One region of the Pantoea sp. CCBC3-3-1 genome, then DNA from elsewhere that is predicted to be linked to it. Evidence: predicted binding sites of a transcription regulator. Region 1 holds the regulator's gene; each other region holds the start of a gene.
The links. Region 1 encodes Fur, which represses iron uptake genes when iron is present. Its sites were predicted from a motif close to ATAATAATGAGAACNACTATCAA; they were not measured.
Positions count from the first base shown of each region.

Region 2: a site for Fur is predicted at 1,871-1,893, ahead of efeU (iron uptake transporter permease EfeU). Genes of this name have one in related genera too.
Region 3: a site for Fur is predicted at 1,457-1,479, ahead of fhuF (siderophore-iron reductase FhuF). Genes of this name have one in related genera too.

Region 1 is NZ_CP034363.1:1,403,032-1,406,313, reverse strand. It holds gene ybfF (esterase) at 1-321, shown strand, start outside; gene ybfE (LexA regulated protein) at 451-732, shown strand; gene fldA (flavodoxin FldA) at 874-1,404, shown strand; gene fur (ferric iron uptake transcriptional regulator) at 1,779-2,222, shown strand; gene EHV07_RS06670 (beta-N-acetylhexosaminidase) at 2,289-3,282, opposite strand, start outside.
Region 2 is NZ_CP034363.1:2,820,376-2,823,657, forward strand. It holds gene efeO (iron uptake system protein EfeO) at 1-937, opposite strand, end outside; gene efeU (iron uptake transporter permease EfeU) at 989-1,822, opposite strand; gene putP (sodium/proline symporter PutP) at 2,175-3,282, opposite strand, start outside.
Region 3 is NZ_CP034363.1:645,135-648,416, forward strand. It holds gene EHV07_RS02900 (MFS transporter) at 1-45, shown strand, start outside; gene EHV07_RS02905 (YbaK/EbsC family protein) at 89-556, opposite strand; gene fhuF (siderophore-iron reductase FhuF) at 628-1,422, opposite strand; gene EHV07_RS02915 (GGDEF domain-containing protein) at 1,888-2,985, opposite strand; gene EHV07_RS02920 (DUF1435 domain-containing protein) at 3,247-3,282, shown strand, end outside.

The DNA of each region.
Region 1 (3,282 bases):
GAAGAAGGGGTGATTCAATTCCTGTTGAAGTCCTTTCATGAAGGCCGCTGGCGATTTAATGTCCCTGCGCTGTGGCAATGCTATGATCGAATTATCGGCTGGCAACCGCTGCCTGCCTGGCAACGCCCGGCGCTGTTTATTCGCGGTGAACTCTCCGCTTATCTGGCGGAGGAATATCGTGAAGCACTGCTGAAACAGTTCCCTGCGGCACGCGCACATGTGATTGCCGGCGCGGGTCACTGGGTGCATGCAGAAAAACCTGATGCTGTTTTACGCGCTATCAGCCGTTTTTTTGCTCAGCAGAAACAAAAAGGTTGTTAAAAAGCTAAATCATTGTCGTCACGACTTTCACTGGGGTATGATGGCGCGCTAAAATTTTGTCGCTGCCTCAACGACAGTGACATCATGGCTCAATCCATCAGAACTCCAGCCTTTCAGTATCACGATTCTATGGCAAAAGAAAACACGGACCGCACCACGATCGATCTGTTCGCAGATGAGCGTCGCCCGGGACGACCGAAAACCAATCCGCTGACGCGTGATGAGCAGTTGCGTATCAACAAACGCAATCAGCTTAAGCGTGATAAAGTGCGCGGGCTGAAGCGCGTGGAACTGAAAATGAACAGTGACGCGGTTGATGCTCTGAACCAGCTTGCCGAGCAGCGTAATATGAGCCGCAGCGAGCTGATTGAAGAAATGGTGATGGCCCAGCTGGCCCATCCTGAGCGCTAATACGCTCATACAGCGGCAAAGCACAAAGCGACAAATGCGGACGGATTACTGATTTATCCCCCTGAATCTGTCTGCTATCATTGCCGTTAACACAAGCAGGCTAGCCGCCTCCATTATAAGTTTTAAGAGGTTATTAACATCATGGCAATCGTAGGCATTTTCTTTGGCAGCGATACGGGCAATACGGAAAACATTGCAAAAATGATCCAGAAGCAGCTCGGTAAAGAGGTTGCGGAAGTTCATGATATCGCTAAAAGCAGCAAAGAAGACCTTGAAGCCTTTGATATTTTACTGCTGGGCATCCCAACCTGGTATTACGGCGAAGCCCAGTGTGACTGGGACGATTTCTTCCCTACGCTGGAAGAGATCGACTTCAACGGTAAGCTGGTTGCGCTGTTTGGTTGTGGCGATCAGGAAGACTACGCAGAATACTTCTGCGATGCGATGGGCACTATCCGCGATATCATCGAGCCTAACGGCGCGGTCATCGTCGGTCACTGGCCAACCGAAGGATATCATTTTGAAGCCTCTAAAGGGCTGGCGGATGACAATCACTTCCTCGGCCTCGCCATCGATGAAGATCGTCAGCCGGAGTTGACCAACGAACGTACCGAAAAGTGGGTCAAACAGATTTATGAAGAACTCCAGCTGAAAGAGATTCTTGAGGCATAAGGAAAGGGCCTGATGTGCGAGCTATCTCACATCGGGTCACTGTTTTTTCCTATAGAAGTAATAGGTACATATTTGTAACTTTCATCTGCAAAACTGTAGAATAACGCCATCGGTCACCCAGCTCATCAATATGCCTTACGCCCTGGCGGCGGCAGCGATGAGGCAGCGCGAAATGTTAACTCAGCGAAAATGGGTACTTGCTTTCCCGGACGTAACGACTTTTCATCCTTACTTCCCTCAACGGTTGCGCAATCCCGCTGTGGTTTCTATTTCGAAGCATCAGTTCTATAATGAGACGCTCAGCTTTTGCGTCGACCGATGCTCAGGGCTTTTCAGCCACTTAGTGACTAGCAAAGTAACAGGACAATATCCGCATGACTGACAATAACACCGCATTAAAGAAGGCCGGCCTGAAAGTCACGCTTCCCCGACTGAAAATTCTGGAAGTGCTTCAGGAACCAGAGAGCCATCACGTCAGTGCGGAAGATTTATATAAACGCCTGATCGATATGGGCGAAGAAATTGGTCTGGCGACGGTTTACCGCGTTCTGAACCAGTTTGACGACGCGGGTATCGTGACCCGTCATAATTTTGAAGGCGGTAAATCTGTTTTCGAACTGACGCAGCAGCATCATCACGATCATCTTATCTGCCTGGACTGCGGTAAAGTGATCGAGTTCAGCGATGAATCAATCGAAACCCGTCAGCGTGATATCGCCGAACGTCACGGCATCAAGCTCAGCAACCATAGCCTCTATTTGTATGGTCACTGCGCAACCGGCGACTGCCGCGAAGACGAATCACTGCACGATAAGTAAGCTGTGCAAGTAAAGAACCGGTGAAATTCACCGGTTTTTTTTCGTCTGCTGTTCAGATTTTGTAAATCAGTTTGTCAGCGTTTCACTCCGGCTAAAGCGCTTGCCGTCGCTGCTGACCGCTCTCACCATCGCCTTCCCCTTCACCTCAGGTTGCGCGGCCTGGTCATAGCGCTGCCAGCTTTTTCCCTCGTCAAGCGAGTAGTCGATAGCAATCCCTGGCAATGCGATGTTGGCTTCCAGCTTGCCAGCAACGATGCGTGCGCCCGGCACCGGCAGACGGTAGTGAATACCTGATTTATCCAGTTTTGCCAGCTCACGCTGCCCCAACAGATTAGCAAATCGCTGCCAGTCTTTTCGCTGCGCCTGGTGGTCAACATGCGCTGTTTCCCCACCGATATATTCTCTGCCCGGCTGATAATCCTGCTCCCATGCAGCCCGATGCCAGGCCCGCTCGGCAACCGAAACAACGCGAGGAAAGATCATATATTCCATCTGATCGTCGGTCCGCACGGTTTCGCTCCACAGCTGGGCGGATAAGCCATAAGCGCCCGGCCAGGCTTTATCCGATTTCGCGGAAAAAGGTTTGCCGTCGCGGTCTACGGAGGTTTCTGCGTTTTGTGGCAGGTTATTCGGCGCAAAGCTGAACATTTTACGCTCATCGCTAAAGCGCGTTCCCCAGTAGTAACCGCGCTCCAGCGGATTCACCTCATACGGAAAATCCATATAGACATAGTCCGGGTTAGAGACAATGACCTGATAACCTTTGTTCGCCCAGTCATTGGCTGAATCAAAGCCGCCCCAGTACAGCGTATCCCAGAAGTTAACCGCAACGTGCTCCGTGGCAAAGGCCTGAGAACTTTCGGCATCCTTCAGGCCATCCTGCCACGCCTGCATTCTGCCAATGCCGTGCTGTTTCACCTGCTGACTGACCTGTCGCGCAAAGTAGCTGGGCAAATGTTCCATGTCCTCGACTTTGCCATCTTTGATCATGGCCTGACAGACCTGTGATTTCGCCCACGGCTTATCCTCTTTACTCATGTCGAGCAGGCCGGTTCCCGCA
Region 2 (3,282 bases), 1.4 Mb from region 1:
AGGTGGCATCGGCTTTTTGCAGCATGGGACGCAGCAGGTCGACAATTTTTTGTGCGCCGTCAACGTTCGCCTGGAAATCCCACAGGTCGGTGCGGCTGTAGCGATCTTCTTCACCGGAGATCTTGCTGGAGGCGACTTCTTCAATCAGATCGGCCGCGCCGCCTACCACTTTGCCCGGTGGGAAAGCCAGCTCGTTAATCCGTTTTTGCAGATCCAGCGTATCGGCATAGAGCTTGTCGGCGTAAGGCTGCATGCCCTGCGTGCTGTTATCGCCAAACAACGCCTTTTCCAGACGGTGGAAACCGGTGAATTTCGGATCGGCGGCTTTTTTCTCGTAGTCGTCTTCACGCGCATCAATGCTGCCATCAAGATCGGAGAAGAGTTCAGCGATAGGTTCAATGCGCTCATAATGGCGGCGCGTAGGTGCGTACAGCGCTTTTGCTTTGGCAGTGTCGCCCGCTTTTATCGCATCGGTAAAGGCTTTGGTGCCCGCCACCAGCTCCGTTACCTGCTGGGTAACCCAGGTTTTGTAGTCGGTAATCGGCACGGTCAGTTGCAAAATATCCGGCTTGCCGTTAACCGGTGCGCTGTTGCCTTTCACAATCAGCTTGCCTTTCGCGTTGCTCAGCAAGCCGCAGGTCATCTCATATTCGCCCGCTTCCAGATTAGCAGTCAGTTTTTGCGTAAAACCAGGCGCGATATTCTCACGCTCTTCCACGACCATTACCCCCTTCAGAATTTCCCATTCCAGACCTTTCTGGCTGTGGTTCTGAATAATGAACTGCGTCTTTCCCGCATTAACGGTGACGGTCATTGGATCGCACTGCTTATCGTTGACGCTGATTTTAACCTGCGGCACATCGGCCGCGACGGCAGAGCCGGATAATAACGCGAGAAGCGCCGCTTGCAGTGCGGTATGACGGAAACGATGAATCATAGTCAATCCCTGTAAAAGTTGACGTGCCTGCAATCAGGCACGGACAAAAGCTTAACGCGTGGTGCGTAATGTGGAAGCGGGCGGGCGCGCAGGCATAAAGAACAGCAGCAGCGCCGGTATTAAGTAAATCAGCCAGGCCGCCACTTCACTGACGCTGGGGGCTTCCTGATAGCCGAAAAAGCCTTCAAGTAAGGTGCCTGTCAGGGTGCTGGTCGAAAGCGTGTTGCTGAAATCGAAGGCGACAGACTGGAACGCATTCCACAAACCGGCCTCATGGAAAGCCCGAATAGCGCCCGCCGCCAGCCCGGCCGCCACGAAGAGGATAAACAGGCCGGTCCATTTGAAAAATACCGCCATGTTGAGCCGCACGCCGCCCCAGTAAATCAGCATGCCGAGCACAATGGCCGTTGCCAGACCCAGTATGGCGCCTACGGGAGGTGCAATGCCCACATCCTGCTGAAATGCCGCCAGCAGGAAAAACACCGATTCCAGCCCTTCACGCGCAACGGCAAGAAAAACCATCACGATCAGTGCCCAGCCGCTGCCTTTGCCTTTCTGCAATGCGTTGTCGACCGCGCCTTCGAGCTGGACTTTAATATTGCGCGATACTTTGCGCATCCAGAACACCATCCAGGTAAGAATACAGACGGCAATGGTCGCAACGATGCCTTCAAACAGCTCCTGCTCTTTTTGCGGAAATTCGCCGGTTGTTGCGTTAATAAAATAGCCGAGACCCAGGCAGAGCGTGGCGGCGACAAAGACGCCAAGCCACATTGCACCAAACCACTCGCTGCGCTGAGTGCGCTGGAGATAGCTGGCAATCAGGCTGACGATCAGCGCGGCTTCCAGCCCTTCACGTAACATAATCAGAAAAGGGACAAACATAGATACCTTCAAGCGTGACGGGCGTTGAGCACCGGTAAAGAAGTGTAAATACAAACGATACCGATTATCATTATCGCCACAAAAAATACAAGTGGCCCGGAAAGGTATTTTCGCGATTTGCCTCGCGCCGGGCGCCCTCGCGTGACAGCTGCACGGGCAATCGCTCTGATTCACCCATTAAAAAGGCCCGCCGGAGCGAGCCTGCAAAAAGACACCCATTTTAAAGCGCGAGGGACACGGCACTGGAGTAGGCCATGGACGGCCCGTGTCGAGCTGGCAAAGATGCCGCTTTTTGCATCTTTACGGAAGGCCCGCGTCCCTGCGCCGTGTTTACGATCGCAAAGCAAGCAGATTAATGCGTATTGAATTCCGCTTCCGCAGTTTCAAAACGCTGTATCGCCGCGGCGGAAGGTTTACTACCCAGCAGGCTGAACACTACAATGCCGAGGCTGGCAAAGACGAAACCAGGAATGATTTCGTACAGATCCAGCCAGGCGTAATGCTTCCAGATCAGCACGGTTGCCGCACCGATAACGATACCGGCCAGCGCGCCGTTGCGGGTCATGCGTTTCCACATCAGCGAGAAAATCACGACCGGCCCAAAAGCGGCACCGAATCCTGCCCAGGCATAGCTCACCAGACCCAGCACGCGGTTTTCCGGGTTAGAAGCCAGCGCGATAGCAATAACCGCAACCAGTAAGACCATCAGACGCCCTACCCATACCAGCTCACGCTGGGTGGCATTTTTGCGCAGGAAGTTTTTATACAAATCTTCGGTCAGCGCGCTGGAGCACACCAGCAGCTGGCAGCTCAGCGTAGACATAACCGCCGCCAGGATCGCGGAAAGCAGAATACCGGCAATCCATGGGTTGAACAGAATGCGCGCCAGCTCAATGAAGATTCGCTCGCCGTTTTCGGTTACGCCTGCTGCCTGCTCAGGATGGTTCTGGAAATAAGCGATGCCAAAGAAGCCCACGGCAACCGCTCCCGCCAGGCACAAGACCATCCAGGCCATACCAATACGGCGTGCGCTGCGGATAGACCGGTGGGAATCCGCCGCCATAAAGCGCGCCAGAATATGCGGCTGGCCGAAATAGCCCAGACCCCAGCCCAGCAGTGAAATCACCGCGACAAAGTTCATATTTTTCAGCATATCGAGATTTTCGACGCTTTTGGCCTGAATAACCTGAAGGGAATCGCTCAGGCCGCCCACGGCAAAAATGACAATCACCGGCGTCAGGATCAGCGCAAAAATCATCAGGCTGGCCTGCACGGTATCGGTCCAGCTGACCGCCAGGAATCCCCCGACAAAGGTATAGATGATGGTGGCTGCTGCACCTGCCCACAGTGCCGTCTCGTAACTCATCCCGAAGGTGCTTTCAAACAGACGCGCACCGGCCACAATCCCTGAAGCGCAATAAATGGTGAAGAAAACCAGAATGACCAGTGCGGAAATCACC
Region 3 (3,282 bases), 760 kb from region 1:
GGACGCGAAACGCGGGGAATCGAACTGACCGCCCGCAACAAGTAGGTTATTCAGGGCGGCTGGCAAATGCGCCCTGAATCCGACGCCCTTATTCAGGCAGCTGACAGACATCTACCCAGGTTGCTTCAGTCAGCTCTGCCATCAACGCTGGCGCGATGCGTACCGCGCTAAAAATTGAACCGGCGGCGGGCAACACCTCTGCGAAATCTTTTAGCGATACGTCGCAAAAAACCTGCAAAGGCGTTTCCAACCCGAAAGGGCAGACGCCGCCCACCGGGTGACCGGTCCAGCTCACCACTTCGTCGGTGCTGAGCATGCGTGCTTTTGCGCCCAGCATGGCTTTCAGTTTGCGGTTATCAAGGCGCGCATCGCCGCGTGTCACAATCAGCACAACCCGATCTTTCACCTTCAGCGAGAGCGTTTTCGCTATCTGGCCGGGCTTAACGTGATGGGCGCGGGCGGCCAGCTCAACGGTGGCGGTGCTTTCGGCCAGCTCAATAATACCAATATCAGGTGCGCGCTCGGCAAAAAACTGCCGTACAGACTCCAGGCTCATGCTTATCTCCCTCATTTTGAGGCGATAACGCTGCCACAGAGAAGCCGGGCTGTAAACGGATGGAGAAAAAATCAGACAGGTTTCAGCGTACAGTTGCCGCAGCGTTCTACATCCGGCAGACGATAGCGCTGGCAACAGGTGCGGCGCTGCATTTCACCGTCGCGCGGCAACATGGTGCGGTAGAAGGGATTATCAGAACCGTCGAGCAGCGAGCGGCTAAAGAAAAGAGCGTGTTCCAACTCTGCACGCAGCGCTTCACCCAACAGCGGTGCGAGTTCGCCCAGGAACCACCAGACGGCAAAGCCGCTGTTGCTCCAGATCAGTTTGCCGTTGATGTCGCCGTGGCGCTCAATGCCCTCAACTGCCGGAATAAGATGCTGCTGGATCAGGCGATCCATGCGGCGGCGCGGGCTGAGATAACGTGCCTCTTCATCTTCACGCGCGTCAATCCAGAAAGCCGCAGGGCGGCCGGTTTCGTGGAATTCAACGTGAATATGCTCTGGCGAACAGTCCAGCGCACGATTTTCCAGCAGCAGCGCCATCATCATTGGCGGCAGGAGCAGGCCGAAATACCATTGTGCCCAGAGCGACTGCAAGGGTTTGTTCTCACGCGCCAGTCCGCCGTTATCACGATAGATAAAATCGCCGTAGCGCTGATTCAGGCGCGCAAAGTTTTCCGGTTGCGACCAGCGTTTCAGCGTCATACAGCCAGCCGGCGCTTCGCCGCCCAGCTTGATGGTATCGAGGAAATAAGCACGATGCTCACTGAGCAAATCGCGCAGCGAGCTCGCCAGTGAGCGATCGCTTTGCAGGAAGATCAGCGGGTAAGAGCCATACTCAGATGCCTGACGCAAAATGGTGCTCATGAGGGGTTCCGCAATAAACCAAACAGGAAAACAAATGATAATCGTTCTTGATTGTATCTGAGGGGGATTGTGCAAACAAGCAGCATTTTGTGCGTTTAACAGCGGGCATGGCATAATCTAAAAGCCATAATAACAACAGGGAATAATCATGCTGTTTTAATGGAATTTAACGGTATTTAATCCATTTTCCGGGCTGACAGGCAATTTGTTGGAAAAGGTTTATTCTCAGGTAGCTAAAATTATCGCGGCATAAATCACTATTTAAGCAAAATTTGCTGTTAGCAATGCTGGCAATTATTGGTGCCAGGCATGTTCGCCTTACTGGCCGAATTTAATCTGCAACAGAGCATATTTACAGTTCGCAATTTAAAATAAGTCAAATAATACCTCGAAGGAAAAAAGAGGGGGGATAATAGCGGGGTATCAGGCGAGAACAGGCCCGGCTTCGCGCCGGGCCAGGCAATATTATGGCCCGTCGACAGTCTTACTAAGATCGCTCTGCGAAATAGCTGCATGAGAAAGAATATTATTTCGACCGCGGTTTTTGGCCAGATAAAGCGCGCGATCGGCATTGGTCAGTGCGCTGTCAAAATCATCCGCATGCAGGGGGGCAAAACCCGCGCTGATCGTCACGTGCGTCGCCACTCGCTCATTAAAAAGATGAGGAATGGACAATTCCTGCACGTACTGGCGGATGCGTTCAGCGAGCTTCATGGCAATCGACTCGTTCACATTAGTGAGTAAAACCAGAAACTCTTCGCCACCGTAGCGCGTCACAATATCGCGGGAGCGGACAGCGTCACGAATGGCCACCGAAACCCTGGCCAGCGCCTGATCGCCCATGGCATGGCCGTAGTTGTCGTTATAGGCTTTGAAATGATCGATATCCAGCAGCAGCAGAAAGTGGCTGCCGGCGTGGTTGTCGAGGATATTCTTCAGGCGGCTTGCCAGGCCACGCCGGTTATACAGGCCGGTCAGCGGGTCAAGCATGCTCAGGTCGCTGTAGGTCTGTTTCTCTTCGTACAGCTGGCTCACCAGCCGACGGGTAAAGCGGTCGCGACGCTGCTGCATCAGGTGGTGCAGCGTAAAACCGGTCAGGGGCAGGATAATGGTGAACAGCAGCAGCAGCGTGTTCTCACCACGATCCAGCACAAGCACCGCCAGCGTTGGCGGGGCGATATGCAGGCAGAACGCCAGCAGATGATCGCCCAGCGCAATGGCGCTGATAAAAAAGACGCTGACCAGGCTGATAATCAAAAAGCTGCTGTCATAATAAAAGACAAGTTGATACTTAAATACAATTTGCCAACTCCAGAGTAAACCGGTTATTGCCGCAGCGATATTTAAGGGTGGAAATTTGCGTCCGGGACGTAACAGCATCCATAACAATATTGTCACACTCAATAGTGCAATCACCAGCAGCGGCGGCGTGAATAAAAAAGGCGGGTTTTCCTCGTTATGATATAAATAAAAGAGCGATGTGGCTGTGTTTAAAAAAAGAAATAGCATCAGCGACAGCCGATGCTTGCTGCGAAGCAATTCATCATAGCTTTGTAATTTCATTATTTTTTACTCATGACTACCCTGTGAATATTCCCTGACGCAACCTGAAAGGCTGGCCTGATTTCAACCTGGAATAGTTTGAAGCTGATATTATTTGAATTTACTTAATAGTCGAACGCGGGCAATTTATCACTTTATGCCCTCACTGTCATCATCGAGTGTAAAGATTACGCAAAGCGCCAGCAAATTTAGCTGCAAAGTGATAAGGATTCTTATATGCTATTGGTAATCATTATCATTTAAAAAGGTGTGGATACGGCGATGCTGATAGCAATGATCACCGCGTGCGGACTGTGG